Regions from separate parts of the Halomonas sp. 113 genome, predicted to be linked through region 2. Evidence: predicted binding sites of a transcription regulator. Region 2 holds the regulator's gene; each other region holds the start of a gene.
The links. The regulator FNR, encoded in region 2, switches genes on or off when oxygen is low (the NO sensors DNR and NnrR bind a similar motif). The targets are predictions, from matches to a motif close to TTGATNTANATCAA.

Region 1 (10,542 bases), 830 kb from region 2:
CGTTATAACTCCCGGTACAAGCTGCGCTTTGGAGCAGCGGAAAAGCGCTCACCGTGATGCCGCTTGTTATGGTTTCTGCTCACTAAGCTCAACCTTTCTGCCATCAGGATCTTGGACGACATAAACATGCTTTCCGCCAAACTTATACTGGTCCACTAATTCTAAGTCAGGGATGATATTGCCCAGACCTTCCACTGAAAATCCTAGTCGCGTGTTGTCTACTGATTCGCTGCTAACCAATGGATACAACTCGAATACAAACCCCGCATTTTCTGACGAGTAATGCACTGGCCCACAGCCATGCTGCTCTTCCACGAAGCTGAAACCGAGCTGCTCATAGAACTGCTTGCTGGCCCGCAAATCGCTGCACCGTAGTACGAACAAATCAAGTTTCATAATTCACCAAAATGACATAACGCTGCAACGTGCGCGGCTTTGTAATAAAGGCGCAGCCGCAACGTACAAGCAGTCGCTGTACCTGCGGCTATTATCCATTTGCCGAAATTACAGTTATGTTAAACCCTTCATCAGGTGTGGGCGCAACAAAGTACTTTGTAATCTGCTCAAACATCTCTTCAGTATCCGTTGCCGCTCTCTGCGGTTGTTCTGCACGCCTTTTGGCTATCTGCTCTAAGCAGGTATCATTTGGCTGGTCAATGTAAATTAGCTCATGGGGAGCCTGAATCTCTGAAAAGACACTTCTAAGCCATTTTCGTTGCGGAATCGTATTTGCAGGAAAGTCCATTACCACATTAGTGCCTGACGCCAAGATCGACTGAGCCAGCTTCTTCATTTGAGGCTTGAGCCGTCCAGCATATTTTACGTAATCTTCCAGTGTCTTAATGCTATCGGGATAAACCGACGCAAGCCACTCGTCTTCTGAAAGCAGTACGGCGTTTCGTTCTTGGGAAACTTCAAGAGACTTTGTAGTTTTCCCTGCCCCCATTTTCCCGCAGCAAAATGTCAACACTCCTTTCTTCATTTCTTGCCTCGTATTGCATAGCAGTTTATTTCTGCGCATACGTATTTTCCTAGAAAGCGTAACACCATAAAAAAACTCCAATGTGTTAATAGTAATGGGCAAATTACCAACTCCCATTCAAATGCTCGCTAGAAAAATGCGCATGCTCATTCCTGACCATCTTTTCGCATTGCCTATAAACACGAGCAGATGTTTTACAACTCGCTGTTTTAATTTATTTTTATAAACAATATTCTGGCAATATTTGATCATACCTCTTGCTGAGCGTATCAGAAAAACACGCATTACAGACTAAAAATACTTCATATCACTGCGCATGCATCCATACAAATGGGCAAGCCAAATGGCTAGCAGCCCGCTTCTGAATTAGGTCTCTCCAGCCGCCCCTCCCCCTACCCCCCCCATGTCTAATAACTCTTGCCCTGGATCAATAATCCACTCCCTGGGTCTCGTTACACTGGTTTCATCGTTAAGCGGCTATCGGAAAGCCGTCTAATCTTACTATCTGCGTTAACACCTGGAGTGATCCCATGCGTAAAGCCGCCCTGCCTACATTATTCGTCACCACTGTTGCCGCTGCGGCAATGATGACCAGCAGCCAGGCATTCGCCTACGGCGCTGGCGATTTCTTCACCCGCGTGGGTGTGGCCAAAGTCGCCCCCACCAGCGACAACGGCTCACTGGCCAACGGTGCGCTATCAGTGGATGTACAGGATAAAACCGATTTCGCGTTCACCTTGGGCTATCGCTTCCACGATAAAGTCGGCGTGGAACTACTGGCGGCGCTGCCGTTTGAACACGACATCCATTTAAACGGCGATAACATTGCCTCAACCAAGCACCTGCCGCCGACCCTAACACTGCAGTACTACCCGCTGGGCGGCACTCAGTCACGCGTACAGCCCTATGTCGGCGCCGGTATTAACTACACCTTTTTCTCCGATGAGGAGCTGACGATTGGTGATTTAGACCTGGATGACTCCTGGGGAGCGGCAGGCCAGGTAGGTGTTGATCTATTAGTTGATGACCATTGGGCGCTGAACGCCGCTGCTTGGTACATCGATATCGATACCGATGCGAGCGTTAACGGTGCGGCGGCAGGTACCGTTGAGATCGATCCTCTCGTGGTCATGGCAGGCCTCAGTTACCGCTTCTAAGCCACTTGCAAAACCGCTAGCGGATGTTATCCACAAAGCCTGCCTCACGGTGGGCTTTGTGCGTTTAGTAGCATGCCGCTTTAAGCGCTTTCAGTGACGATCTGGTCGACCTTCTCTACCGCCCGCACGATGAGCAGCTGGTGGTGGGCGGGTGTTTTCTCCTGCTGTAAATAGGCCGCCACGGCGGGAGCCACCTCGCACTTTGCGGGCATGGCTGCACGGGCATCCATCAAAGCGTTCAAGCGGGCAATAAACACAAAGCGTACCCATTGAGGCAGCGACATCGTGTCGATGCAAAATGGCTGCTGGCTGGCAAACGCCTCTGCATCGGGTGTTGGCATGCGCCATAGATCGGCGGCTTTCATCGACGCCTCAAGCTCTAGAAGCGCTGTCTGCAGCGGTTGATAAGTACTCATAAAGTCGCTTGTCACTACCTTGGAAAATGAAGTAAGTGTATCGTCTGCCCATTATCCCCACTCAGCGGGCGCCTTGCCACCTATCAACGCTTGCGGGAAGTTATCCATAGACTCACAGAAAACCTGCATGAGCCTGTGGATAAACTATGGAAAGGTATCGCAGCGCCTGCTCTCATGGGGCTTTGGCAAAGTTGATTAATTTTTAACCGCATTGTCATTAATGCTAATGCCTTAAGGCACTGTCATTAACACCATGTTTATCAGTCACTGCGGCTGACAGTGCCACATCAGCAAGGTAGAGTGCAGGCTTGCAACGCGGAAGGATGTCATGCAACCAATTCAAACCCTTGATGAGTTTTTTACCCGCAGCGGTGGCGAGGTTTCCCTTTACCATATGGGGCGACACGTCGTCTCCTGCCCGCGGGAGTCACTTGCCGCCTTTGAAGGTGGCGAAATGGCCTGGCCAGAACCCTGGCAAGGCCAAGCGCGCTTAGCCATTGTGTTTCGCCTTGGCGATATGCCCGAACCGGCTATTTGGTTCTTAGCCTTGCCACTGGACGAGCAGGGAATGATTGCCCCCGCCCAGCGCGATGCGTTTTTAAACCGGCTGCTGGAAACACTGGGGCGCGCGGTTTCTAACGTGGGTCGTGAAGAAACAGCGGACGTGGATCACTTAATGAAGGATAATCCCCTCGCCTTCACGCCTAACGTCACCTTCCAAGCCATGCTCAATGCACGCGCCACCCATGCGCGTGGGCTACCCGCCAGCCAGCATTTTGAGCCGGTTGATGCCTACTTGAGCGGCCAGCAAGCGATCGATTGGCAGGCATTGGGGTTACAAGGGATTGCCGATTACGTCGTGAGAATGGAAACACTTGACGCTGAATCGCTCGCGCAGCGGTTGCCTGAACTGCCTACCGCCGTTATCCACTCCTTGTGCTACTGTTTAGAGCACCAGCCATTGCCGCAGGCGTTAGTCGCGGCACTGCAGCGTCGTGGCGAAGCCGCTGCACAAGCGGGCGACATCGAAACGCTGTGTGCCTGTCTGCGCGCAGTGGGCAATACGGATGCATCAGAGGTGGGTAATTGGTACACGGCCTTACTTAACAACTCAGCGGCCTGTGGGCCGGATGTGCTCGCGGCAATAGCCGGGCGCGGCTGGGGCTATCTTGAAGACGCGCAGCGCCTGCCACTTTTTCTGCAACGCTTAGCAGAAGATGAGCGTAGCGATTTTGCCGCCGTAGTGCGTGATATTGCGTTAATACCACGACTACGCTTACCGGTCATGATGGCACTGCGGGATGCGCCTGCTGGCTCCGCAACCCAACGCCGTTTGACACTGATGATGTCACAGAGGAACGCTTGATCCGATGTCACTTTTAATTGCAAGGAGTGAGCCGTGAAGGAATTACCCTATCAGGCCAAAGCGGTCATTGGCCGCCGCGAGATGGTGACGCTACCTGAACTAGGGCTTCACCTATGCTGTAAAGCTGACACTGGCGCGCGAACATCTGCACTGCATGCAGAAGAGATAGAGACCGATGAAGATGACCATGGTCAACTGTGGGTTAGCTTTATCACCCATAGCGGAGGGCCAGACACGCCAGCGCATCGCTTCCGTTTGCACCTGCATGATCGACGCCGGGTCACCAGTTCCAACGGTCATAGCGAGTGGCGCTATGTTATACGTACCCCGATGCAGATGGGCGATTTGAATTTCCCCATTGAACTGACCCTTACTGACCGCAGCAATATGCGCCACCCGATGCTACTAGGCCGTAGTGCCATGCGCCGCCTCCTGGTGGCCCCCGGTGCCGCATTCTTGCACGGTGAGCCTTAACCCCTTATTAGTCGCTTCAATCTCAGCTCGGAGTCTCCTACATGCATATCGCTCTGCTGTCACGCAATCGCAATTTGTACTCTACCCGCCGCCTGGTTGAAGCCGCAGAGCAGCGTGGGCATACCGCCCGCGTGGTGGACACGCTGCGTTGCTATATGAGCATTACCTCGCACCACCCTTCGATCCACTATAAAGGCCAAGAGATTGAGCCTTTCGATGCGGTGATCCCGCGCATTGGTTCATCGGTCACCTTTTACGGCTGTGCGGTGCTGCGCCAGTTTGAAATGATGGGCACCTACGTTATCAACGATAACGTCTCGATTACCCGTTCGCGGGATAAATTACGCTCACTGCAACTGCTGTCGCGTAAGGGGTTGGGGCTGCCAATTACCGGCTTTGCCCACTCCCCCGATGACATTCCCGACCTGATCACCATGGTCAAAGGTGCGCCGCTGGTCATTAAGCTGCTCGAAGGCACCCAGGGGATTGGTGTGGTATTGGCGGAAACCAATCAGGCCGCTGAATCCGTCATTCAAGCGTTCATGGGCATGAAAGCCAATATCATGGTGCAGGAGTACATCAAAGAGGCGCGTGGCGCCGATATTCGCTGCTTCGTGATTGGCGATAAAGTGGTCGCTTCAATGAAGCGCCAGGCGGCGGACGGTGAGTTTCGCTCGAATCTACACCGCGGCGGCACCGCCACCGTGATCCGCATCACCCCTGAAGAGCGTTCAACGGCGATCCGTGCAGCCAAAGCCATGGGCCTGCGCGTTGCCGGTGTCGATTTGCTACGCTCCAATCACGGCCCGGTGATTATGGAGGTTAACTCTTCGCCTGGTTTGCAGGGCATTGAGAACGCCACCGGCAAAGATATTGCGGGAATGATCATTGAGCACATTGAAAGAAACGCTTCACCAGCCCGTAAAGCACCGCCCAAGCCTAAAGGCTAAGGCAAAATATTAAAATAATCCGTTTCGGGGGTGGCAAATAGTCGCTGTCACCCCCACAATCTGCGTCACCGAAGGAGGTAGACGCTCATGTTTCTCGATAATCGCCAAGTGGCGATGGACAGCGTATTGGAAGCGCTGGCCGATAGCATTGATTATTTCCAAGACAATATTGAACGCCTGCGCCCGTCGCTGCGTGACGCTTTAAAGCCGCATTATGCTGCACGGCTCAAGCAGATGCGCCAGCTGCAGGATCTAGCCCGTGCGCATTTAAAAATGCTGCCCCGGGATGCAGACGTTGAGCGCGATGATTTTTTATGGCTGTGGAGCCGTCTAAAAAGCTTTGTCGGCAACGATAGCCAAGTACTCATCAATGAGCTATTGGAGCAAGAGCGTGTATTAATGCAGGCGCTCTCCTCTCTGTATACCCACCCGTTACCCGATCCGATTGAACCGGTGGTAGAAGAGTGCATGCAGGGGTGCCGTAAGCTTATCCGCGAGCTGTATGCGCTGCAAAAGCGCAAAACCCACCGCTAACGCCCTATAGACACGCTGCTAGGGGCTTGAAACTATCTATGGCAAGGGCTAATAAAAGAGCTATGGAGGGCTAAAGCGCTCGTTTAGTGATGGCAGAATAAGGTCTATGGGCGTCCGCCTGGGTAATTCGATGGGCTCAGGCGTACCGAGAAAATAGGGCTCCCTCCCCCATACATAGAGATCACCCAGGGTGGCTACGCGTGCTGCCCACTCGCGCAGCTTTAAACGCCACCCCACTGCTACGGTAGGATCATCCGCCACACAGCCAGTGACATCGATACCTAGCGCACGACCAATAAATACCGCGCGGGGAAGATGCCAGCTCTGGGTGATCAGCAGGGCTTTATCCAGCTGAAAAACGTCTCGGGCACGCGCTAGCGTGTCGTAGGTGCTAAAACCAGCAAAATCCATGGTCAGCTGTTCAGACGCGACACCGCGTCGATACAGCTCACGCCACATTGCGCGCGGCTCGTTATACGCCTGGGTACGATTATCCCCAGAGAGCAAAAGATGCTCGACCTGAGCCTGCTCAATTAAAGTAGCAGCGGTTCGCATGCGCGCATGGAAGTGCGGGTTTCTCACCCCACTACGCGTCCAGTGAGACGTACCGAAGACAATCCCCACCTCTGCTGGACGACACTGCTGCGGCTGACGCTCAATGTAAGCGGCGGTCGTCGCGAGCACCCAAAAATTGCCGCCTATAAACAGCAATGTCGCCAGCAGCGACAGTGCTCCTAGCGACATTAATAAATGCTTTAGCCATTTCAACAAAAGGTTATGCATCCAGCTCCCCAGCCGGGGTTAGAACATGCCGAGTTCAAGCTTGGCCTCGTCACTCATCATGTCACGGCTCCAGGGCGGGCTGAAGACTATTTCGGTGTGAACCTTGCTGATCTGCGGCGCACCGAGGATCTTATTGCGCGCATCCGCCGCGATTACATCGCCCATCCCACACCCAGGGGCGGTCAGCGTCATGCGGATAGTTACCATACGCTCACCACTGATAAGGCGCTCGATACGGCAGCCGTAGACAAGCCCTAAGTCAACGATATTGACCGGTATCTCCGGGTCAAAGCAGGTGCGCAGTTGATCCCACACGAACTGCTCAATCTCTTCCTCGGTAGCCGTTTCGGGCAGCGTAGGACGCGGGAGCGACTCAAGCCCCAGGGCATCCAGGTTTTGCCCCTCAATCAAATAGAGGCGCCCCTCAAAACCGACGCTTACCGTACTGCCTTTCGCCTGCATAACGCTAACAACGCTATCTTCAGCCAGTGTTTCCGTACTGCCAAACGGAATGGCAATGGCTTCCACATCACGCTGGAGCGGTAACTGTTGGCCACGTTCGAGGCTGGCAACTTGCTCAAGATCCATAACTGTCCTTAAATGACGATTCCTAAAGAATCGACCTTAACGCACCATACCAATGACACGTTGGAGTGCTTCTACAAAGCGATCCACTTCATCGAGGGTATTATACGCCGCAAATGAAGCACGGCACGTCGCGTCGACCCCAAAATGATGCAACAAGGGCTGTGCGCAATGGTGGCCGGTACGAATAGCGACGCCGAGCTGATCGATCAGCAGGCCGATATCTTGCGAATGCGCCCCTTCCACAATAAAGGAAAGAACGGCCGCTTTATCCGGCGCAGTGCCTAAAATACGTAGACCATCGATTTGACCGACCGCCTGGGTAGCGTGATCGAGCAGTTGGCCTTCCCAGGCGCCGATGGCATCTATGCCAATGCTCTCCATCCACTCAAGCGCTCGCCCCAGGGCAATGACCTCCGCAACAGCGGGCGTGCCCGCTTCAAACTTATGCGGAATAGCGGCAAAAGTGGTACCCGCATCAAAGGAGACCGTGCTGATCATCTCCCCGCCCCCCTGCCAGGGCGGCATCGCTTCAAGCAGCGCCTGCTTGCCGTAGAGCACGCCAACGCCTGTCGGCCCATACACTTTGTGGCCAGAGAAGGCATAGAAGTCAGCATCGATTGCCTGCACATCGACCACTTGGTGAGGTGCTGCCTGAGCACCATCAATCAGAATCAGCGCACCCTGCTGATGGGCAAGGGTTGCCATCTCTTGCACCGGGTTAATGGTTCCCAGGGCATTAGAGACATGGTTCACCGCCACCAGCTTAGTGCGCTCACTCAGCAGCGAGCGATAGGTAGCCATATCCAGCGCGCCGTTGGCCTCAACGGGAATCACCTTAATGGTAAAACCAATCTCGGCGGCCAACAGCTGCCAGGGAACAATATTGGAGTGGTGCTCCAACATCGAAATCAACACCTCATCGCCAGGCGCAAGATTTGCACGCCCCCAGCTATGCACGACCAGATTAATCGCTTCCGTGGTGCCGCGGGTAAAGATGATCTGACGCGCATCTTCCGCATTAAGGAACGCCTTAACCCGGTGGCGCGTGCCTTCAAACGCCGCCGTCGCCTCATCGGCGAGAGTATGCAGCCCGCGGTGAATATTGGCATTATAGCGCGAGTAGTAATCGCTAAACACGTCAATCACCTGCTGAGGCGTTTGGCTAGTGGCCGCATTATCTAAATAGATCAGCGGCTTGCCGTGCACCTCACGGGCCAGCACCGGAAAGTCCTGGCGCAGGCGCATAACATCAAAGGTCGCTTGCGCAGGGCTTGTTTGCACAGTGCCTGTTTGAGAAGGGCTAGACGTTGGCTCAATAACGGAATGTGGCATCAGACGCTCCTGATTGGGTAGTGGCGCTAGTCGTTAAGTGAAACCGCCGCTTCGACAAGCCCGGCAAGGTTGAAGCGCTCTGGCAGCTTACCGGCGACCGCTAACTCAACGCGCTCGGCAATCGCATCCAGGGTGACTTTGTCCAACACCTCGCCAGCGAAAGCGAGCGTTAGCAGACCGCGAGCGGTGGCTTCATCGATACCGCGGGTACGCAGCGCATAAATCGCCTCTTCGTCTAGCTGGCCCGTAGTCGTGCCGTGTGAGCACTTAACGTCATCGGCGTAAATCTCAAGCTCAGGCTTGGCATCAATGTGGGCGCGATCCGATAGCAGTAGGTTTTGATTACTCTGAAAACCTTCGATCTTCTGGCTATCGCGCTTGACATAGACCTTGCCGTTAAACACCCCGTGGGCGCGATCATCCAGAATGCCCTTGTAGTTCTCATTGGAGAACGTCAGCGGCGCATTGTGGTTGACCTTGGTATGGTTGTCGACGTGTTGGCGACCCTGACCAAAGAACAGACCCAGGAAGTTGGTTTCAGCGCCCTGGCCGTTCAAGTCACTAATCAGGTCATTGCGCACCAGCGCGCCGCCCAGGCTCAGGTTGTAGGAGGTATAGCGCGTATCGCGTCCCTGCTCTACGTGAATGCTCGCCACGTGCAAATCACCCAACGGCGCTTCTTGCAGCTTGTAGTGGGCCAGTATCGCGCCCCGGTCTAGCATCAGCTCGCCAACCACGTTGGTGAAGTTCGTCGCTTCGCTTTCGCCTGTGTAGTGCTCGATCAGCGTCGCCTCGCTGCGGCCTCCTGCCTCCACCAGCACCCGCGGGTGACACATCACCGGCAGGCCTGCGCGGGACAGAAACTGCAGCAGAATGGGCTTCTCAACCACTGTTCCCGGTGCAATGCGAACCACTGCCCCCTCTTCCATAAACGCCGTGTTTAGCGCGGCGAAGGGCGAAAAATCGACCCCGGTTAAGCGCCCAAGCGGGCCACCCACGGCTTCGTGGTTCTCGGCGAGCGCCTTGGAAAGCGGTATCACCTGAACGCTTGACGGCAGTGAATCCAAATCAGAGAGCGCCGATGAGAAAACACCATCCACGAAGGTCAGCCGGTAGGCATCAATCGGCAGCGTTAGCGCCGCAGCGGTGGCCGGAGAGAACTCAGCGTTGTCGGCTATTGCAAAGTTGCCCTGGGCAATCGAACGTACGTCGGTGTACTTCCACTCTTCATCGCGACGCGTAGGAAAACCCAGCGCCTCAAAACGTGCAGCACCCGCCTGGCGACGAGCAGCAATCCAGGTCGGTTCCGCTGTGTAGTTCGAGCTGCGCGCCTTCAGCGTGTCTAAAAAGGTTTGCGTATCGCTCATGCCACAGACTCCTCGATACCTTCGTACCCATTGGCTTCCAGCTGTTTGGCCAGCTCGGCATCACCGGTTTTGACAATACGGCCATCGACCAGTACATGAACTTGGTCTGGCACGATGTAATCCAGCAGACGCTGGTAGTGGGTGACCAGTAGAATGGCGCGGTCTTCAGCGCGCAGGCTGTTGACACCATCGGCGACCACTTTCATGGCGTCGATATCCAGGCCGGAATCGATCTCATCGAGCATCGCAAGCTTCGGCTGAAGCACCAGCATTTGCAGGATCTCGTTGCGCTTTTTCTCGCCGCCTGAGAAACCTTCGTTAACGGCGCGCTGTAGGAAGCTAGCGTCCATTTTCATGTAACCAAGCTTCTCTTTCACCAGCTTCATAAACTCCGGCGCTGGCATTTCGCCTTCGCCGCGGGCTACGCGCTGGGCATTAAGCGCAGACTTCAGCAGGTAAATGTTTTTAACCCCAGGAATCTCGACCGGGTACTGGAAACCCAACAGCAAGCCAGCCTGGGCGCGCTCTTCAATTTCCATTTCGAGCACGTCTTTGCCTTCAAAGGTAATCGTGCCCTGGGTAACTTCGTAGCC
Region 2 (10,542 bases):
TGTTATTTCTTATGTCTGCTTGCTCGCCATTAGGCAAAAAACGGTTAGTCGCAGTCTCGTTTAATGAGGTCATACGCCATGGTCGATGTGGATCTATCCCAACTGCCGTTTACGCTCCTTGACGATGAGGGGCGTGACCACATTCGTCGTGGCATTGACCTGGCCTATTTTGATCGTGACGAAATCATTTTAGAGACTGGCCAAGCGGGTGAGTTCGTTTATCTGATCCATAAAGGCGAAGTGGCGGAAATCGATCCTACATTGCCCTCATCTACCGCGCGTATTGGTCACTACACGGCAGGGGACCTGTTTGGCGCGATCAGTATTCTCAACGGTAAAAGCCGCTACCGCTTTAAGGCTGAACAGGAGTGCCTGTGTTACCTAATGCCTAAAGCACTGTTTCAGCAGCTGTGTCGCCACTATCCTGATTTCAGCAGTTTTTTTCGCCAATCGCTGACCCATAAGGCGCGCCTGATGACCGAAAAGCGCGCCGAAGGTGGCGTCACCATGTCAGGCTTTATGCTGGCCAAGGTAAGCGAGTGCATGCGTGCGCCACTGCTGATGGCAGCGACGACCGATATCGCTAGCGCTGTAAAACAGCTCAACGAAAGTCACGCCGACAGCCTGCTGGTGTCGACCCAGGACGACACCCTCGGCATGGTGACCAAAACCGATCTGCTCAACGCCTTAGTGCTAAAGGGCAGCGCGGTAACATCATCGGTGGATAAGATCGCCCATTTTAACTTGGTGACCGTCGCACCGGATCAGTACTTATTTGAAGTATTGGTGCTGATGACCCGCCATAAAGTGGCGCGGGTGGTAGTGATGGAGCAAAACGTCTTGAAAGGCGTTGTAGAGCTCACCGACGTGCTTAGCTACTTCTCAAGCCGCAGCTATGTGGTGAGCCTGCAGATCGAGCAGGCGACCAACTTAGAGGCGCTTTCGGCTGCCAGTCAGCGCACCCCGGAGCTGGTCAAAGCGCTGATGGCCCAGGGCGTTAAGCTGCGCTTTGCGATGGATCTGCTTGCGGCACTAAACGGCCGTATTATTAGCAAGGCCTGGGAGTTCACTGTCGATAAGCGCTATCACGAGCAGAGCTGCATGATGGTGATGGGCAGCGAAGGGCGCGGTGAGCAGATTCTAAAAACGGATCAGGATAACGGCTTGATTCTTGCCGATGAAACCCAGTGGCCTGATCTTGCCAGCCATATGCAAACGCTCACCGATACCCTGATTCAGCTTGGTTACCCGCCGTGCCCCGGCAACATTATGGTGTCTAACCCCGAGTGGGTGGCCACGGTATCCCAATGGAAAGGTAATATTGCCAAGTGGGCCAGGGAGCGTGATGGCGATAGCCTGATGAAGCTGGCCATTATGCTCGATGCTCATGGCGTGGCGGGCAACCCGAGCTTGCTTGAGAGCGTGCGCGATGAGCTGTTTGAACGCTGCTCGGGCGATGAGCTGCTGCTTTCCTATTTTGCCCGCACGGCGCTGCGCTTTTCGACGCCGCTGACGCTGTTTGGTTCGCTGAAAAAGCCTCAGCACGGTATCGATATCAAGAAAGGCGGTATTTTCCCTATCGTGCACGGTGTCCGCACCATGGCGCTTGAGCGGCGCATCAAAGCCACCTCGACGTTTGATCGCTTGGATGCCCTGGTTACTGACGGCCGGTTGGATCGCCGTTTTGCCGATGACCTGGGCGAAGCGTTGGCGCTCTTTTCTGAGCTGCGCCTCAAGCAGCAGCTAAGTACGCTGGAAACTTCTGCGGATGCGAAAGAAACTAACGCCCAAAGCAGCAGACGCGCTAACCGTGTCGTGGTGCAGAACCTCTCTTCCCTGGAGCGCGACCTGCTGCGCGAAGCGATGCATATTGTCAAAGACTTTAAGCAGCGGCTTTCCCACCGTTACCATTTGGAGTATTCGTGAGCGGAATGCGGCTGTTAGATCGACATGTGACGCTATTTAGCGGCTCGCTGCGCACCTTGTTAAGGCGTGAAAGTGACCGGCGTCGTTGTGCAGACTCCCCCTATGCCTGGCTGTTTCAGCCCTATATGGGCGAAGAGCTGGTGGCACTCGCCTGCACCGCAACGCCCACGCAATCATCACCTGTGATCAGCGTGGCGGCAGTGGTGCTGAGCCATCAGCAGGTGCATACCAGCCGCGCTTTTGTGATCACCCTTGGCAGCGCGAAGCAGCCCGCGAGCGCAACGCTGCGCCGTCATCACTTGCTGTGCGAGGCGGGGGAGATACTGCTACCAAACAGTGATAACTTGAGCGCGCTAGTAGAATTTATCGGCAATCGGCCCATCGTTGGCTGGCAGTTAGAGAAGCGCATTGGAGCATTGAATGCACTGCTCAGTAAGCGGCTGAATTTTGCCCTGCCCAACGCCCAGGTCGATGTGGCAAAACTGCATCAGCGCCAACTGCGCCGTTTGCACCCGGAGGTCGAAGCGCCCAGCAGCTTCGCCCAGGCGTTGGCATGCTGGCAAGTACCCGTCATGGGCAAGCAGAGTGTGCTTGGAGAGGCCACCGCCAGCGCACTGCTGTATATGCGCCTGCAGCGTATTATGGCGCAGGCTGCTTAGGGAGGAGCGACGAGTAGTTGGGTCAAGGCGAAGAGTGTTGTTAGAATAGCGCCCAATTATTTATTTGTAGCGCCTCTTCTCTTCACCATACCCTCGGCAGTGCTTATACCATGCAATCTCTTGATCACTTTGATCCTGCTCACCTTGATACGGTTGGAGCCACCCCAGCTAACGCTGAGCACGACCAGCCTGAGCTGGCTGATGCGAAGCAGAAGCGTGAATTTAACAAGCTGCAAAAGCGTCTGCGCCGAGAAGTGGGCAATGCGATCATTGATTACCAAATGATCAATGAAGGTGATCGCGTAATGGTCTGCCTCTCCGGTGGAAAGGACAGCTACACGATGCTGGAGATTTTGCGCAATTTGCAGCGCAATGCGCCGGTCAATTTTTCGCTGGTAGCGGTCAATCTGGATCAAAAACAGCCGGGTTTTCCCGAGCACGTATTGCCTGCGTATCTGGATAAGCAGGGCGTGGAGTACCACATTGTCGAGCGCGATACTTACTCGGTGGTAAAAGAGAAAACCCCGGAAGGTAAAACTACCTGCGCGCTTTGTTCACGGCTGCGGCGCGGCTCGTTGTATGGCTTTGCCGAAGAGATTGGCGCCAATAAGATAGCCCTGGGCCATCACCGGGAAGATATTCTCGAAACGCTGTTTCTCAATATGTTCTTTGGCGGCAACCTGAAAGCGATGCCGCCAAAGCTGCTATCCGATGATGGGAAGAATATCGTTATTCGGCCGTTGGCCTACTGCAAAGAAGCGGATATTGCTGAGTTTTCGCGGCTGATGGAGTTCCCAATCATTCCCTGCAACCTGTGCGGCTCCCAGCCTAATATGCAGCGTCAGGTGGTCAAAGAGATGCTCGCCGAGTGGGACAAAAAGTTTCCCGGCCGCCTGGAGAGCATGTTCAAGGCTGTCACCAACATTTCCCCTTCCCAGTTGGCTGACCGCAGCCTGTTCGATTTTGAAGGCCTTGAGGCCAAGCAAGCAGAGCTACTGGCGGGGCGTATCCAAGCCTTTAACGTCAGCTAGCTGTTTGTTCTTCCTCTTCGGCGAGGGTAATCAAGCGCGGCATATCGAGAATGTTGACCTCTCGCCCGGAAACCGCCACCACGCTTTGTTGCTGAAAGCGGCTTAAAATGCGGCTGACGGTTTCCACCGCTAAGCCCAGGTAGTTGCCAATATCGGCCCTCGGCATTGAGAGGCGAAAGCTGTAGGGCGAGTAGCCCCGGCGACGAAAACGATCCGAAAGGGTAATCAAAAAGGTGGCCAGCCGTTGATCGGCGGTTTTGCGCGAGAGTAGGCGCATCATGCGTCGGTCATCGCGTAACTCTTTGCTCATGCTCCGATACAGCTGGCCACGTAGCTCAGGGATCTCTTCTGAGAGCAAATCCAGGCGGTCAAAAGGAATCTCGCAGACCGTGGTCGTTTCCAGGGCGATAACGCTACCGGGGTAATGCTCTTCGTCAATGCCATCCAACCCCACCAATTCACTAGGCAGGTAGAAATTGGTTAGCTGCTCGCTGCCGTTACCTTCGGCGGTGACCTGTTTCAAACTGCCCGAACGGACTGCGTAAACGCTGGTAAAGGTGTCGCCCTGACGAAACAGCGGCTCGCCTTTTTTGAGTGGTGCACGGCGACGAATAATAGCGTCGAACTGCCCCATATCGTCCAGCTCAAGGGCAAGCGGCAAGCACAGAGAACTCAAGCTGCAGGTTTGGCAGCGAGTTTCGTGGAGTAGTGAGCGACGACGGCTCATGGGTTCCAACATGCGTTGCTCCTTGAGTGGGTCACACTTATCAATTAGAAAATCCTTACTTATTATAGTCGCTTTAGCATGCCTGCAATAAGGTGATTAAACAATCTTAGAATACCGTTGTCCCGTTTGCCCGGAAAGGTGGGTATCAAACGCCATCGCTATATGGCGAATCAGCAGCCGCCCCATCGGCGTGGCGTTAAGCTGATCACCGCTGCGGGTCAGCAGGCCATCCTGTTCGGCGCTCTGCAGGCGCTCGAGCGCTGGCGCAAAGTAGCGGGGGGCATCGATGTTCCAGCGTTGACTAACGGCGGCCAGGTCAATGCCCATATCGCACATCAGCCGCTCAATCACATCCCGGCGGATCAGGTCGTCATCACTTAAGCGTATGCCACGCACGGTGGCAAGCTGCCCCTGATCCAGCGCCGCTTCGTAGCGGGCCAGATCGCTAGGATTCTGCGCATAGACGTCATCAATACGGGAAATCGCCGATACGCCAAGCCCGATTAAGTCGCACTGAGCATGGCTGGAGTAGCCCTGGAAGTTGCGCTGCAGCGAGCCTTCGCGCTGGGCAATAGCCAGGCTATCGTCAGGGCGGGCAAAGTGATCCATACCGATATGCACATAGCCAGCTGCGGTGAGCATTTCGATGGTGGTGCGCAGAATCGCTAGCTTCTCTTCTCCGCCTGGCAAGTCATCGACATTAATGCGCCGCTGCGGGGCAAAACGCTCGGGCATATGCGCGTAATTAAACACAGAAAGGCGCGCCGGGTTGAGCTCGATCACCTGGCGTAGGGTGTTGGCAAAGCTCTTTTCAGTCTGAAATGGCAAGCCATAAATTAGGTCGAGATTGAGCGAGCGAAAGCCCAGGCGATGCGCCTCCTCCATCAGCGTTTCGGTAAGTACCCGAGGCTGGATACGATTAATCGCTTTTTGCACCAGTGGACTTAAATCCTGAACGCCCAAGCTGATGCGATTAAAGCCGAGGGATTCGAGATGGCGCAGCGTAAACACATCCGCTTCGCGAGGATCTATTTCAATCGCGTAATCGCGATCAGCAGACGACGAAAGACCAAAACGGGCGTCCAGGCGATCAATCAGGTCACCCATCTGATTCAAGCTGAGAAAGGTTGGCGTGCCCCCGCCCCAATGCAACTGCTCCACCGGTCGTGATGTATCCAAATGGCGTGCGGTCAGCACCATCTCGCGGTCAAGCCGGGCTATATAGGGCTCGGCAAGGGCAGTGTTTTTGGTAGCGATTTTATTACACGCGCAGTAGAAGCAGATCTTGCGGCAGAAGGGCACATGAACGTACAGCGAGAGCGGACGCTTACTGGCATTGCTACGCTCCAGCGCCTGGGTCAGGTCGCCAGGGGTAAATTGGTCGTGAAACGATAGCGCTGTTGGGTAGGAGGTGTAGCGTGGGCCGTTGGTGTCGTAGCGACGCAGTAACGCTTCGTCCCACACCGGCTGCATAGGGGCTGCGGCAGCAGCGGGTGCAAGAGGCAAGGCAGCAGGGGTATGAACGGGCATGAAGGGGCGCTCCGACGTTAGGATATGCCGCTAGCCTAACCCGTGGTGAGGAGGTAAATGTTGAGCCACGTCATGCTATTAGAGGTTGTGTACCGAAAGTGTCCACAGTTGCCACAGCGCAAAAGCGATAATTGTCAGCGCTGCCACGCTGCGGGTCGCGGGGTGACGTATCAAATGGCTGAGCTGGCGGGCAGCCAGGCCAGTGGCAAGCAGCGCAGGTAGGGTGCCAAGCCCAAAGGCGCCCATGAGTAGAGCGCCCTGAAGCGGGTCGGCAATCGCTAAGCTCCAGGCCAACATGGAGTAGACCAACCCGCAGGGGAGCCAGCCCCAGAGCGCTCCCAGGGCGAAGGCTTGGGGAATATGCACTACGGGCATCAAGCGACGCCCCACGGGTTCGATAAAGCGCCATAGTCGCCGGCCAACGGCCTCCACTTTGAGCAGCCCTTTCCACCAGTTGGCGATATACAGTGCCATTAAGATCAGCATCAGCGCGGCAAATATCTGCAGCAGCAGGCGTGCCGTAGCAGAAAGGGAAAACAGCGTGCCTAGCAGTGCCACCAGCGTGCCTGCGCTCATATAGCTAACAATGCGGCCTGTGTTGTAGCTGAGCAGCAGGCCTCCCATGCGCGCCGGATGACGCATGCTGGGGGGAACTGCAAAGGTGAGCGCGCTCATAATGCCGCCACACATACCAATGCAGTGGGCGCCGCCCATCAAGCCAAACACAAACGCCGCCATTAGCGGCGGCAGATCAAGCCCCGTTGGATTCATGGCCGAGGCTCTTGGTCGTCGGGTGTGTCTGCCGCTGATGGTTCGGAAGATTTTTGCTTTGCCTGCTGATGCTGGCGGCGCTGCTCAGGGCTAAGATCGTTTTCATCCTCATCAAATAGAATGCGGTGCGCTGGGCCTTCTAGGTCATCGAACTGATCATTTTTCACCGCCCAGAAAAACGCCCAGACGGCGAGGCCCAGCAAAATCAGGGAAAGCGGGATCAGCAGATAAAGAATCGTCATGCGGCCACCGGTGTTGAAGTGTCTAGCGTTGGCGCGGGCTGAGGTCGCCAGCGCGACAGTCGCAGGGCATTACCCACCACTACTAGCGAGCTAAGCGACATTCCAATTGCGGCTAGCCAGGGCGGCACCAGACCCATTGCCGCCAGCGGCAGCGCCGAAAAGTTGTAGCACACTGACCAAATCATGTTCTGGCGCATGATACGCCGGGTGGCGCGGGAAATCTCGATGGCCTCAAAAATCCGCATCAGACGTGGGCTGAGCAGCACTGCGTCGGCGCGAGTGCGGGCTAGATCCGTTGCGCCATTCATGGCAATCGCCACATCGGCACCGGCTAACACCGGCACGTCGTTAATGCCGTCACCAATCATCGCCACGGTTTCGCCTGCGGCTTGAAGCTCTTTCATCCGGGCCAGCTTGCCTTCTGGGCTGGTGCCCGCATGCCAGATGGCAATATTGAGCTGATCGGCCAGGCTTTCCACTGCATCCTCGGTGTCACCAGATAGCAGCTCCACGCTTAAGCCCAGAGCCTGGAGGGCTTTGATCGTGGCGGCAGCGTCGTCGCGAACGCCATCGTGCAGGCCAAACCAGGCGCGGGGTGCACCGTTTTCACTAAGCAGCAGCCATTGGCCTTTGGCAGGCGCCGCCATGACGTTATCCACGGCGCTATCTATTGCGCTAGCCATTGCAAATTCGGGCTTGCCCAACCGCCAACGAGCGCCGTTTAGGCTCCCTTCGAGCCCTTGCCCGGTGTGGCTGTGAATATCTTTGGCTTGCAGGGTAGCCTCTCGGAACGGCCGAAAGGCGCGGGCGATCGGGTGTTCCGAGTGGGCTTCAAGGGCGGCGGCAATGGCCCGTGCATGCTCGGCGGTTAATTCACCAAAGGGCTGGGTTTGGGTAAGGTGCATTTCGCCGCGGGTTAGGGTGCCGGTTTTATCAAAAATCACCCGGGTAACGTTAGAGAGCGTCTCCATGGCATCGGCGCGGGTGATCAAGACGCCGCGCTTTCGCAGTTGGCCATGACCAGCTGCCAGTGCCGCGGGAGTGGCCAGCGCCAAGGCACAGGGGCAGGTCACCACTAGCACCGAAAGTAGTACCCAGAGCATCCGTGAAGGGTCGATAAACCACCAGGCGAGGGTCACGCAAGCCGTTACTACCAGCAGGCGCAGCACGAATAGGTGTGCCATGCGCGCAGCCATCTGGGCCAGCCGTGGGCGGCTGGCAAAGGCACGGTCGGTCAGATCGACGATACCCGCTACACGGGCATCGCGCCCTGTGTGGGTAACCCTTATCACCAGCGGGTTTTCCATGTTTTGGCTACCGCCGGTAATGCGGTCGCCCACTCGGCGGGTTACTGGTAGGTATTCGCCGGTCAGCATTGATTCGTCCAGGCTCGATTCACCCTCCTCGATGATGCCATCGGCAGGCACGCCATGGCCGGGCTTGATCAATACGCGATCGCCGGGAGTGAGTTCGCTGGCGGGCAAAATGCGCTCGCTGCCGTCACTGTCCAGCCGTGTGGCCGAAATCGGCAGCACGCCGCTCAGCGCATTGCCGCTATGCCCGCTGCGGCGCCTGGCGCGACTCTCCACGTAGCGGCCAAACAGCAAAAAGAAGGTGAACATGGTCACCGAGTCAAAATAGACCTCGCCCACGTCAAACAGCACCGCATAGCTGCTGGCAAGATACGCCCCGCCGATTGCCAGTGACACCGGCACATCCATGCCCAGTACGCCGGTGCGCAGGTCGCGCAGGGCGTTGCGGAAAAACGGCTGGGCGGAGAAAAACACCACTGGCGTGGCCAGGGCAAAGGAGAGCCAGTGGAACAGTGCGTAGAAGTCTTCGCTGATTTCACCGGAGCCGGAGACATAGATCGGGATCGAGAACATCATCACCTGCATCATGCCGACGGCGGCAATAATCAGCCGACGTACGTTCATGCGCTCTTCATGCTGCAGGCGCGCCTGGGCCTGGTCTGGCTCGTAGGGCTGGGCCTCGTAGCCAATCGCGGCCAGTTCGGCCAGCAGTTGCGAGAGCTTCAGCTGCTGAGGATCCCAGCTCACCCGCAGGCGGTGGTGAGTTAAGTTCACGGCGCTGGTGGCAATTCCCGTTAAGGCATTCAGGCGGTGCTCGATCAGCCAGGCGCAGGCAGCACAGGTAATGCCTTCGATGGCGAGGGTCGCTTTGACGTTGCCCTCATCGCCGTCGGGGTGAACAAACTGTGCCTGAAGTCCGGGGTCGTCAAACACCGACCAGGTATCGGCTTTGGCAGCCTGGTGCTCATCAGGGCGTTCGGGCAGTTCGGTACGGTAGCGGTAGTAGCTTTCAAGGCCCCCATCGACGATGGCATGGGCCACCGCTTCGCAGCCAGGGCAGCAGAGCGGATGGGCATGATCATCAAGGGTAATCGACCAGGGCGCCCCAGCGGGCACCGGGTTACCACAGTGGTAGCAGGGCGCGGCAGTCGTTACGTCGCTCATTCGCTTGCTTTGCGTCCTCCCGGCAGTAGTGTGACGCTGTCTTCATCGGGGAATGTGGCTTCACCGGTAAGGCGCCAATCGGCATTTTCCAGCGCGGGCTGAATCTGCAGATACCAGCGGTAACGCAGGTTGTCAGGGCCTTGTGTGATATAGCGGCCGTCACGGACATGCTCAAGTACGAAGGATTGATCACGATCATCTTCGGTAGGGAAGATAAAATCCAAATAGAGTTTGTCGGGACGCGCATCGCCGCTTAAATCAATCACAATATCGCTGGTAAGCGGATCAAGGCGTAAATCTGCGCTTAGGTTTAACTCTCTGGCACGGTCTTGCTTGGCAAGCACCATATTGATGGCTTTGCCATGCTTGTAATAATCCTCCTGAACAACCATGCCATCGAAGCTTTTAACCGACATAACGGCAAAGGTAATACTAAACATAATGGATGAGAGCAGAATGCCGATTAAAAACCACGGCCAAAACTGCTTATACCAAGGCGTCACCTTATCGCCAGAGGGTAGGGATGACATAGTTGCTTATCTCCTAATATTGCCCAGGAAGCTGGTTTCGCGCTCGATACGAATATCCGCATCCTGTTTAGCCTGCAGCGTGAATACAATGGGGTGGCTGGGTTGCTGTAAATCGTCGGGATCGGCGGTCACGGTGACGGCTTCGAAGCGCGACTCCCCCGCGGGTACGCTAATAGTACTGCTGTCTAGAGTGAGGCTGGGCAATCCAGCAACGCTTAGCTGGTAGGTGTGGTCTTGATCATCCAGGTTGCGAATGGTCAGGCTAAATACATTGCTAATCTGACCGTCGCGGGTCATTTGGTAGAGCTGGGTACGCTCGCGTTCAGCGTCAAAATTGAGCGGCATGCGGTCGTTAATGGCCCAGGCAAAGGTGCCCACCATCAGCACCAGAGCGGCGAAGTAGCCGAGCAGGCGCGGGCGCATGATATGGCTCTTTTTGCCTTCCAGAGCATTTTCGGTGGTGTAGCGCACCAAGCCCCGCGGGTAGCCCATTTTATCCATCACGCTATCGCAGGCATCGATACAGGCGGCGCAGGTAATACACTCGTACTGCAGTCCATCGCGGATATCGATGCCGGTAGGACAGACCTGCACGCAAAGGTCACAATCGATACAGTCGCCATAGCCTGCCTCGCGGGCTTCTAAATGG
Region 3 (10,542 bases), 2.8 Mb from region 2:
TACCCCAGCCGCTCGAAAGAGTTGATATAAACAATAATCAAAGCCACGATGGTCAGCCATTGCAAAATGCCTTTCTTCGGAGCAGTGGCATTAAGGGCTGTTACGCCTTCCCGCACTCGCCTTGCAGCAAGCCATTCGTAAGAATCACGTATTAAGCAGGGCACAGCACACACAAAAATCAAGCCAGAAATCAACTTTGGAAAAGAAGCGGGGGAAAGCCCCCCCGCCATGCTGACTGCTGGCAGCGTAGTGGCCATATAAAACCCAATTGCCGATGCCACCACAAGAAACAGATCAAAGATCGGTTTACCTATATCCTTTGCCATCAGTCACTAACTCCTTATTGTATTTAGCAGCTAAGTCGCCAGCACTGTCTTTCATCACTTCAGCAGATTCAGCGATAAACGCCTCTAACTCATCTCCATACAGCGGTACAATATCCAAGCCCAGATTCGAGGCAGTCTCTTCGAAGGATCCTTCGTCTACAATTTCTTTAATGGCGTTGACCCACGCTTCCTTAGCCTCTTCCGGTAGGCCATCAGGGCCCGCGATGCCGCGCCATACTGTCAGAGACAGGTTGTAGCCTTCCTCTTGGAAAGTGGGGACATCGGGCAGCGACTCGCTACGCTCTGCGTAGGACATACCCAAGGCTTTCAGACGACCGGACTCTAGCGCCGAGCGAAGTTCCGCCCCACCTAGCACCACGGCATCCACGTGCCCGCCCATAGCAGCGGAGATAGTCTCAGAACCACCGGGATAGGGAATGAAGTTAAAATCGACTTCAGCGGTATCAGCAAAGGCCACCGCCGCGATGTGAGCTGATGACCCTACCCCCGAAACCCCAACTTGCACCGAGGTGCCTTCCTTCGCAGCCTCGACCATAGCGTCCAAGTCGGCGTATTCACTGTCTTCACCAACAGCGATGACGTAGGGTTCTTCAAGAATCTTGGCGACAAAATCAAAATCTTCGTAGGTAAAGTCAACATTACCCAACGCCTCCAAGGTCAGCAGTGCATTGCTGGCGGCAGCTAAGGTATAGCCATCTGAATCTGATGCCTGAGCACGTGTCAGCCCCACGGCTCCGCCGCCGCCCGAGATATTGCGAATGACCAAGTTGGTATCGAGTTTTTCTTCCAGAAGCGGCTGTAGTGCGCGGACGAAGGTGTCGTTGCCGCCACCGGCTGAGAAGGGCACGATCATATCGATGTTTTGCTCAGGATATTCAGCAAATGCACCAGCACTGGCCATCATTGCTGTTGCCACAGATAAGCTTAGCGCTAACTTTTTCATTGTAATGTCCTTCTTTGTCATGTTTAGAGTATTCACTCAGCGCACTAACGCTGGCTTTTTCGGATCAAACTTCCAATCATCTATCAAATATTGCATTGCCATCGCATCATCCCGAGCACCAGCAGGCAGTGAACGATAGAGCTTATTAGCCTCCTCTATGGCCTTCATATCGATGTCGACCCCAAGCCCCGGCGCATCGGTTACGGCCACTTTGCCACCCACAATCTCCGGCGGATTGCGAGTCAGGCGAGCATCGCCCTCCTGCCATATCCAGTGGGTATCAAGCGCGGTTGTGCGCCCCACGGCGGCGGCCCCCACCTGGGCGAACATGGCAAGCGAAATATCGAAATGGTTGTTGGAGTGCGAGCCCCAGGTCATACCATGATCCTGGCAGAGCTGGGAGACACGTACAGCACCGGAAAGTGTCCAGAAGTGCGGGTCGGCTAATGGAATATCGACTGAGCGCAGCATCAACGCGTGGGCCATTTCCCGCCAGTTGGTGGCTACCATGTTGGTGGCGACAGGCAATCCGGTGGCATGGCGAAACTCAGCTAAAATCTCGCGACCGGAGAAGCCTTGTTCCGCCCCGCATGGATCCTCTGCGTAGGCAATCACACCGTGGAGATCCTTGCACAGCCGGATCGCCTCTTCTAGCGACCAAGCACCGTTAGGGTCAATGGTCGTGCGCGCATCCGGAAACGCATTGTGCAGCGCCGTGACGGCCGCTATTTCTTGCTCACCAGCCAGAGCCCCGCCCTTTAACTTAAAGTCTTTAAAGCCGTATCGATCATGCGCCGCCTGAGCTAGCTCAACAATGTGCTGAGGGGTCATGGCCGCCTCGTCGCGCAAACGGTACCAGTCGTGATCCAAGCCCCCGGTGCCACGTCGAAAATCCAACGGCGTAGCGTGCCCATCACCGATAAAGAATAAGTACCCCAGCACGTCAACGCTGTCACGCTGCTTGCCGTTGCCTAGGAGCTCTGCCACCGGCACTCCCAGAAACTTCCCCATCAAATCAAGTAACGCCGCTTCAAGCGCGGCAACTGCATTGATGCGTAGCTCAAATGTCCAGGATCCTTTACCGAAATCTTCAAAATCGGCACTCCGTCCGGCATTGTGCAACGACGCAATCATGGAGCGCATTTTTCCGATCGACTGACCGACCACCATCTCTCGCGACTGCTCAAGAGACGTTTGAATCGTCTCGCCACCGGGGGCTTCGCCCACCCCTACATTACCGTGACTATCCTTGAGGATAACCAGGTTGCGGGTAAAATACGGCGAGTGCGCTCCACCGATATTGAGTAACATGCTATCGCGCCCTGCCACGGGAATGACCTGCATATCGGTTATCGTGGGAGTGTCGTGACTCGACATAAAACAATTCTCCATATAGGCGGTGTTAGCGCGCAGATCAGCATCCCGCTCATTGCCGCATTAAAATAACGAAGGCGGACAAACGCAGCCCTTGTTGGTCAATCAAAGACTTTTAAACTCAAACCCACTCTTCGCTGCTTGGCATAGGCGATCTAATTATCCGGATCAATATGTCATACATCATACAAACAAGAAGATAAGTAGCATGACTTTCAGACGCAAGCAGCAGTAGTGAAAATTAAACCAAAGTAGCACTTGCTGGCATGACTGCCAGCAAGTGATTAACAACCTAAAAAAGACATTAAATAACTGATTTTATTTATTTTTATACTTCAACCACCCAGCCTGGCTTAAACACCGCTGGAGTAAACTCATCAGGGTATCCACCAGGGTTGGCAATGATACGCGTGCCGTTACGCAGAATATCCACGGGTTCGTGAACATGTCCGTGCACCCATACATCCATATTGCCCATTAAATGAGGCAAATTGGAGGCAAACGCGGGGGATAACGCGTCGCCCAGATATTGGCCTGGGATACAGTCGTGTAGCGGGGCATGATGGCTAACCACCACCTTAGGGCCATCAAACGGCTGGGACAGCTCTTTTTCGAGCCAAGCAAGCGCTTCAGCATGCACCTGCTGGCTTGCCTGAGGTGTGAATGTCTCCCCTGGCGAGGTTTGAACGATTTTAAAGTCGGGCATGTAGCGCAACGCCTTAGACTCAGTATCGGCGGGGTTTTGCGTTGGGTCACCGGCGTACAACGCAAAGTCAGTCCATAGCGTTGTACCGTAAAAGCGTACGCCATTGAAAGTGACGGCACGATTATCCAGAAGCTCAATGTCGAGCCGCTCGGCTTCGAGCGCCAGCTCATCACGCAGCAGCGGCATGCAGGTACCGTAGAACTCATGGTTGCCTGGTACATAGATAATCGGCGTGTCTGGAAACTGGTGGCGCGACCAGGCAAGGCCTTCGCACTTACGGTGAATATCCCCCGCCAGAACCACTACATCTGCCTCCGCCTCAGGCAGCTCGCGGTTCCCGTCAAAAAACTCCAGGTGCAGGTCAGACAAAATACGCAGACGCATAGGGCTCCTCGCAACAAATACCTATTTAAACGATCTTACCCGGCCTAGGACACGTTGTCGCAGGGCATCGGTGTCACGTCAAGGCATGCTGCATTGCAGCAAAAATAGGCTATAATAACGATGTAGTCCCAATAGGAGGACCGCACAATGACTTTTTTAATAACCCCCCCTGCACGCGATAATGAAGTTCTAGAGTTCTGGAGCTTGAATGCTCAATGGCATCGTGCCGCAGTTGAAGCGCTGAAAGCCTATTTAGGCTAATTCAGGTGCTTTTGCGCCCTTTAGACCAAAAGCTAATCACCGAAGCCGGAATATTTTCCGGCTTTTTTATGACTATGAAAATCTTTTCCATTCAAAGACCTAATATCGTCATTTCAGCATTTGTAAGCCATGGCTTACGAAAAATGGCAAAACACCTACATCGTTAGGACTAGCCCTTCGCAAAAAAAGCTCTTAGTATCCGACCACAGCTAAATTGCTGCTATGCACAACACAGGCTGTGTACAACATAAGCTTTCTACAACTTGAAGGCTTTACAACATAAGTTTTACAACAAGGTCTCATCGCATTCCCTGTCCCCTGAAAGAGGAGTGAACGCCATGCAACACTTAGTCACCCCAACACAAGCGTTGGAAGTAGATGTTATGGAAGTATGGGCACAGCGTGCCCGCCAACAACGTGCGGCACTTGACGCTATTAAAGCTTACCTGCGCTAAGTCCCCAAACGTCATATTGGTTCAACGCCGCTCAACGCCTCGTTTCAGCGAGGCGTTTTTTTACCTAGTTAAATGGACAAGCATCACTATCAGGTCTAAATATACGACCTCCAGGCTATAACTATGCTTTACGCAGCCATGCATTACCCTGCAACATAGTCTCTTGACACAAGACGCCTGTATAAGATAACGCTCTTCTGCTTACCCGCACCCCTTACCAGATGAACCGCTTTAATGCTCGCTACCATTAGGCTTAATTATATTTGTCACCTCTTTAAAAAAACAAATAGTATTGCAATACCTAGTGGATTAATGATAACCACCTCGACGCTTCAGTATACATAGTCCCCCCAAATCATTTACTTCACGGCTGGGTATGGAGTTATATAAAGAAATAGTCTAATATTAATTCGGCTGATAAAGGCGCAATACTCAACGTGCAGACTCTTCTTGTTATGCACGCACATTGACGAAGGAACGGACGATGCAAACACCTTTTTTGGTTCGTAAAACATCTTATGCTTTAGGTTTAGTGGCGACACTCGCCCTTAGCGGCTGTCAATCAGGCGCTGATCTCGGAGGCTTAATGTCTGCGGGCTCCAGCTTAGCCGGCGCTGCCACGATGTCAGATCAGCAAATGCAACAACTAGGCGATCAAACCATCGCCCAGCTTGACTCCCAGAACCACCTTGTTGCAGACGATAGCCAGTATGCAAAACGCTTGGCCGAGTTAACCCAAGGCTGGGAAACAGTCGACGGCCATACGCTTGACTATAACGTTTATCGAATAGAAGAAATGAATGCTTTTGCGGTACCCAACGGATCCATTCGACTGCATAGCGGGCTGATGGATGAGATGACCGACGATGAAGTGCGTTACGTTATCGCCCACGAGATCGGCCACGTCTCGTTAGGACACTCCAAGCGTGCTTTCCAGGTTGCCTATGCTGCTTCCGCTGCACGTGAAGCAGCTGCGGCCAGCGGCAGCACTACCGCCGCCGCACTATCAAGCTCTGAGCTTGGTGACCTGGGCGAAAAACTGATCAATGCTCAGTTCTCTCAAAGCCAAGAGAGTGCAGCTGATGACTATGCCATTGAGCTAATGCAGCGCCACGACATGAATGCAGAGGCTTCAGTTGCAGCTCTACGCAAAATGGAAGCCAAATACGGCAACAACAGCAGCGTCTTCTCCAGCCACCCAGCAGCGGGTGATCGTGCAGAGCGCCTAGAAGCTTCGTTCCAGTAAAGCTCAGGCACTGGTACTCCTGCCAAGTTAGTCTTGATAATGAATGGCAGGAGTATTGGTTGCTTAGGTTTACCGATTTTTCTTACCCCCACTAAGCCCACTCGCCACCCTCTTCTTGCTGTTCGGACAGTTGCGTCAGGTAAGTGCCCTGCAAGATATACATTCGCTTTACATCGCGGTATTTGCCATTGATAAAGAACTCCTGCACCAAGTGGCCCTCTTCTATAAAGCCACTCTCCTCGTAAAGATGAATCGCTTTGACATTATCCACCGCCACAATGAGATATACCTTGTGCAGGTTTAGAATGGTGAACGAGTAATGCAGCGCTTGGCGAATTAACGTGCGCGCAAACCCTTTGCCCTGATGCTCCGGGGTAATAATGATTTGAAACTCGCCGCTGCGATGGATGTAGTCGATCTCGATCAGTTCTACCAGACCGATGGCATTTCCATGGCTATCTTCAGCGACAAAGCGCCGTTCGGCGTTGTCATGGATATGCTTGTTATACAGCTCCTCCAGCTCATCAAATGACTCGTAAGGCTCTTCAAACCAGTACGACATAATGCTCTGGTTATTATTTAGCTCATGAACAAAGCGCAGGTCGTTGCGCTCCAGTGCACGCAAATAAAGTGTATGGCCCATTGCCCGCTTTCCTTATGAATATCCGTTAAGAATACTCGTTTTAAACTTGCCCGCCACTCGGTTCTTGCCTTTAGGTTAGGCCATTTTGGCCAGGCGTCTAAATGAAAACAGCTCCACCAAAGGGTGTTCTCTACCCTCTATAAGCGCGCGCAGCAGTTTGGCGCCTATCATGCTATAGCTGATGCCGTTGCCGCCGTAGGCCATGGCAAAATGAACGCGTGGGCCTAGGGCGTCATGCGGGCCGAAAAAAGGCAGGCCGTCGTCGGTTTCAGCAAAGGTGCCACCCCAAGAGAATGTTGGGTTGATATCGAGCTTAGGCCATAGCGTTGCTATTTTAGCTGTTAGCCCTTCGGCCTTCTCTTCTACCCGCGCATCGCGGCGCTTGGGAATATCTTCATCGTCGTCGTCTCCCCCTACGAGAAGTCGTCCATCGCAGGTAGTGCGCATATACAGGTAGGGGCGCGATGATTCCCACATCATGGTGTGGCGCAGTTTGACCAATGCCTCTGGCGGTAGTGGGTCGGTAATCAGCGCATAGCTACTGCGATTGACGGCCACCTTTTCTGGCAGCCAGTCTTGAGACTCATACCCTGCGGCCATCACTACGTACTGGCAACGCAGCTTGGCGCCATTGGCCAGAGTGAGCGTGACGCCTTGATCATCCGGCGTCATCGTCTCCATCTGTGTGCGGTCATATACTTCTCCCCCACGCGCGACCACTCTGGAAAACAGCTGATATGCCATGCGATAAGGATCAATAGTGGCGGCTAGCTGAGTAAGAATAGCGCCGGGTGCCTCAAAGCCGTACTCCGCCAAAATAGCCTTGCGCTCAAGCCACTCGGCTTCAAAACCGTGTTTTTGGCGCAGCGCCAATTCCTCCTGAAGCGATGCGACATCCTCTTCGCTACTGGCATAGTAAAGGCTTTGCTGACGCTCAAAGTCCACATCGCCCAGCCCTGCCGCCAGGGACTCAAGCTCGCCAATGGCCTCTGCACAGGCGCGGTAAGCACGCACTGCATCGGCTTCGCCATAGCGCTCGGCTAGCTCTGTCATATGGGTGTCAATTTCGTACTGCAGCAAAGCAGTACTGGCGGCTGAACTGCCCCACCCAACATCCCGGCGTTCAAGCACCACCACATGGTGGCCACTGCGGCTTAGCTCATCAGCAATCAACGCCCCCGTAATACCGCCACCAATCACAACAACCTCGCATTGGTGATCGCGAGTCAATTGAGGAAAGGTTTTCAACAGGCCATTTTTGACTGCCCAAAAGGGATAACCACTTTTCAGATCCATCTGTTTGCCTTTGCTTGAGAGACTTGCAGTATGCTGTTAACCATAGATGGTTCCCCAGAACTTGCTTGAGAAAACGCTTCCGAGTGATTGCTCCACACAATAAAGGAGATGCGCATGATTGATTTACGCAGTGATACGGTGACCCGTCCGACCTCTGCCATGAAAGACGCCATGATGGCCGCCCCGGTTGGCGATGATGTGTGGGGCGATGACCCAACGGTCAACGCGTTTCAAGCAAATCTGGCCGAACAGGCAGGTAAAGAAGCGGCACTGCTGTTTCCTAGTGGGACTCAAAGCAACCTAGTGGCACTAATGTCCCACTGCGAGCGCGGCGATGAGTACATTGTTGGGCAGTCCGCGCACGCCTATCGTTGGGAAGGCGGTGGCGCCGCGGTGCTGGGCAGTATCCAGCCCCAGCCCATTGAAAACGCCGCTGACGGTAGCCTGCCACTGGAAAAAATCAGTGCCGCGATTAAAGCCGACGATTTTCACTTTGCGCGTACTAAGCTGCTGGCATTAGAAAACACCATTGGCGGCAAAGTGCTGCCCGCAGAGTACGTATTAAAAGCCACTGAGCTTGCTCGCGAGCGCGGCCTGGCAACGCATTTAGACGGGGCGCGCTTATTCAATGCCGCTGTCGCAACCGACACCTCGCTCAAGCAGCTGTGCCTGCCGTTCGATAGCGTGTCGCTGTGCTTCTCAAAAGGCCTGGGTACGCCAATAGGGTCGGCGCTGGTGGGCTCACAAGCATTGATCGACCGCGCTCGGCGCTGGCGTAAAGTGGTGGGTGGTGGCATGCGCCAATCAGGTATTATCGCCGCCGCCTGCCAGTATGCGTTAGATCACCACGTGGCAGACTTAGCCGACGATCACCGCCGTGCAGAGCGCCTTGCAGCGGGCTTAGCAAAGCTGCCAGGAGTCGAGATCAGCGCTCAGACAACCAATATGGTATTCGCGCATTTTCCCGACGAGCATGTAAAGCCACTCTCCGCCTGGCTAAAAGAGCACGGCATTTTGATTGAGCTGCTTTACGCCACGCGTTTCGTTACCCATCGTGATCTTAATGACGCAGATATCGACAAAGTCATCGCGGTGATGGAGGCCTATTTTAGTCGCCATTAAAAACGAGTCGTCATTAACCAATAAATGGCTTAGCTAAGCGATGTCGCCCCTAGAGCAAGATGCACGGCGATACCCGCCATCATCAAGCCAATCAGGCCATCGATAATGCGCCATGCGATGGGTTTTGAAAGCCAAGGCGAAAGCGCAGCGCCGCCCCAGGCCAGAAGGCTGAACCAAAGGATGGACGCAGTAGATGCCCCCGCCACAAACACACCGGCGCTCTCCTGCTGGGCGCCAATGGCGGGTATTAGCAGCAGCGTATCCAGATATACCTGGGGGTTAAGCACGGTGACGGCAAGAGTGGCGAAAATCACTTTGGTTAAGCTGCGCGCTTTGCCCGCTTCGGCACTTAACCCTTGCCGCCCGCTAAAGGCTCTAAACAGCGCCTGAGCCGCCAGCCAGCTTAAAAACACTACGCCCACCCAGCGCATTGCCTCCAATGCGTTGGGCATCGTCAGCAGAAAAGCACTCACCCCAAACATGCCCGCCGTGAGCAGGATAATATCCGCGCTGATGCACAACCCTGCCGACCACCAGTGGTACTCACGACGAATAGCCAGCCCTAGGATATAGGCGTTTTGCGCCCCAATCGCCATGATAATCCCGCCGCACACCACTAGCCCGGTGATATAACTTTCCCACATTGCCCTGCCCCCATTGCCGGAATTAGCGTCGCGTTAATTAATCTGGCAATAAAGTAACCGGGAATGCTGATTGCTAAAAATCATCCTGCTAATGGGGTATTAGTTTTTCTTATACTCACCCTCTTACACACAGCCTATCTATTTTGATTCCAAGGCTATGGTTTGTTGGAACGTTTGAACTGAAGCGCACGCTCAACACCACGAATTTCCGCCATGCCGCGCAAACGCCCGATTGCCGGGTAGCCAGGTTTAAAGTCGCTGCGCAAATCACTCAACATCGCATGACCATGGTCTGGACGGAAGGGAAGTTGTTCGCCCCTTTTTGCTTCAATGTCCAGAATGATATCGATTAGGCGAACCATATCGGTATCACCCTCTAAATGGGCATCTTCGTGGAAACTGGCCCCATCTGCTTCCAAGGTAGTATTTCGTAAGTGCAAAAAGTGCACTCTATCCGCCTGTTCTTGCAATATTGCAGGCACATCGTTATCAGCTCGTACGCCCAGTGATCCAGAGCAGAGCGTGAAACCATTTACCGGCGAATCGACCATATTCGCAATATCTCTTAAGTCCTGGGCGGTTGAGACCACTCTCGGCAGCCCGAACAGAGAATACGGTGGATCGTCTGGATGAATCGCTAATCGAACGCCTGTATGCGCTATCTTTGGAATGACTCTTGAGAGAAACGAAGCGAGGTTTTCTCTCAAAACCTCGGCGGTAATGTCTTTGTAGGCAGCGAGCCGCTCGCTGAAGCTATCGAGACTGTAGCTTTCTTCAGCGCCTGGTAGGCCAGCAATAATAGTATTCGTTAATTCCTCAACCTGATCTGCGTTCATTTCAGATAGGCGAGCCCGGGCTGATTCCTGCGTTTTCTCGTCATAATCTGACGCTGCGCCGGGGCGCTGCAATATAAGCAAATCAAAAACGACGACGCTAAGCGCGTCATACCTTAAGCATAAGGCCCCATCAGGTAACTCATGGCGCAAGGACGTCCGGGTCCAATCAAGAACCGGCATAAAGTTGTAACAGATGGTTTTTATGCCAGCCTCGGCAAGGTTAATGGTACTTTCTGCCCAGGCATCGGCCAGTGTTTCCCAACCATGGGCGTGAGTCTTTATATC

Region 1: YERSI8AC_RS14490 (OmpW/AlkL family protein) is a predicted target of FNR. The motif match lies at 1,400-1,413, and genes of this name have one in related genera.
Region 3: YERSI8AC_RS05260 (enolase C-terminal domain-like protein) is a predicted target of FNR. The motif match lies at 2,823-2,836, and genes of this name have one in related genera.

The regions. Positions count from the first base shown of each region.
Region 1 covers NZ_LR881453.1:3,061,415-3,071,956, forward strand. The annotation lists gene YERSI8AC_RS14480 (VOC family protein) at 67-396, opposite strand; gene YERSI8AC_RS14485 (AAA family ATPase) at 488-982, opposite strand; gene YERSI8AC_RS14490 (OmpW/AlkL family protein) at 1,513-2,139, shown strand; gene YERSI8AC_RS14495 (YqcC family protein) at 2,220-2,555, opposite strand; gene YERSI8AC_RS14500 (DUF3549 family protein) at 2,884-3,921, shown strand; gene YERSI8AC_RS14505 (ATP-dependent zinc protease family protein) at 3,955-4,395, shown strand; gene rimK (30S ribosomal protein S6--L-glutamate ligase) at 4,437-5,345, shown strand; gene YERSI8AC_RS14515 (hypothetical protein) at 5,433-5,879, shown strand; gene YERSI8AC_RS14520 (SanA/YdcF family protein) at 5,940-6,662, opposite strand; gene sufT (putative Fe-S cluster assembly protein SufT) at 6,681-7,250, opposite strand; gene YERSI8AC_RS14530 (cysteine desulfurase) at 7,287-8,582, opposite strand; gene sufD (Fe-S cluster assembly protein SufD) at 8,609-9,949, opposite strand; gene sufC (Fe-S cluster assembly ATPase SufC) at 9,946-10,542, opposite strand, start outside.
Region 2 covers NZ_LR881453.1:3,890,898-3,901,439, reverse strand. The annotation lists gene YERSI8AC_RS18470 (DUF294 nucleotidyltransferase-like domain-containing protein) at 79-1,926, shown strand; gene YERSI8AC_RS18465 (DNA polymerase III subunit epsilon) at 1,932-2,585, shown strand; gene ttcA (tRNA 2-thiocytidine(32) synthetase TtcA) at 2,696-3,616, shown strand; gene fnr (fumarate/nitrate reduction transcriptional regulator Fnr) at 3,609-4,355, opposite strand; gene hemN (oxygen-independent coproporphyrinogen III oxidase) at 4,440-5,873, opposite strand; gene YERSI8AC_RS18445 (sulfite exporter TauE/SafE family protein) at 5,952-6,644, opposite strand; gene ccoS (cbb3-type cytochrome oxidase assembly protein CcoS) at 6,641-6,886, opposite strand; gene YERSI8AC_RS18435 (heavy metal translocating P-type ATPase) at 6,883-9,363, opposite strand; gene YERSI8AC_RS18430 (FixH family protein) at 9,360-9,893, opposite strand; gene ccoG (cytochrome c oxidase accessory protein CcoG) at 9,900-10,542, opposite strand, start outside.
Region 3 covers NZ_LR881453.1:1,096,827-1,107,368, reverse strand. The annotation lists gene YERSI8AC_RS05270 (tripartite tricarboxylate transporter TctB family protein) at 1-326, opposite strand, end outside; gene YERSI8AC_RS05265 (Bug family tripartite tricarboxylate transporter substrate binding protein) at 307-1,290, opposite strand; gene YERSI8AC_RS05260 (enolase C-terminal domain-like protein) at 1,327-2,667, opposite strand; gene YERSI8AC_RS05255 (metallophosphoesterase) at 2,993-3,754, opposite strand; gene YERSI8AC_RS05250 (M48 family metalloprotease) at 4,955-5,716, shown strand; gene speG (spermidine N1-acetyltransferase) at 5,808-6,359, opposite strand; gene YERSI8AC_RS05240 (NAD(P)/FAD-dependent oxidoreductase) at 6,435-7,655, opposite strand; gene ltaE (low-specificity L-threonine aldolase) at 7,770-8,777, shown strand; gene YERSI8AC_RS05230 (LysE/ArgO family amino acid transporter) at 8,807-9,421, opposite strand; gene uxuA (mannonate dehydratase) at 9,577-10,542, opposite strand, start outside.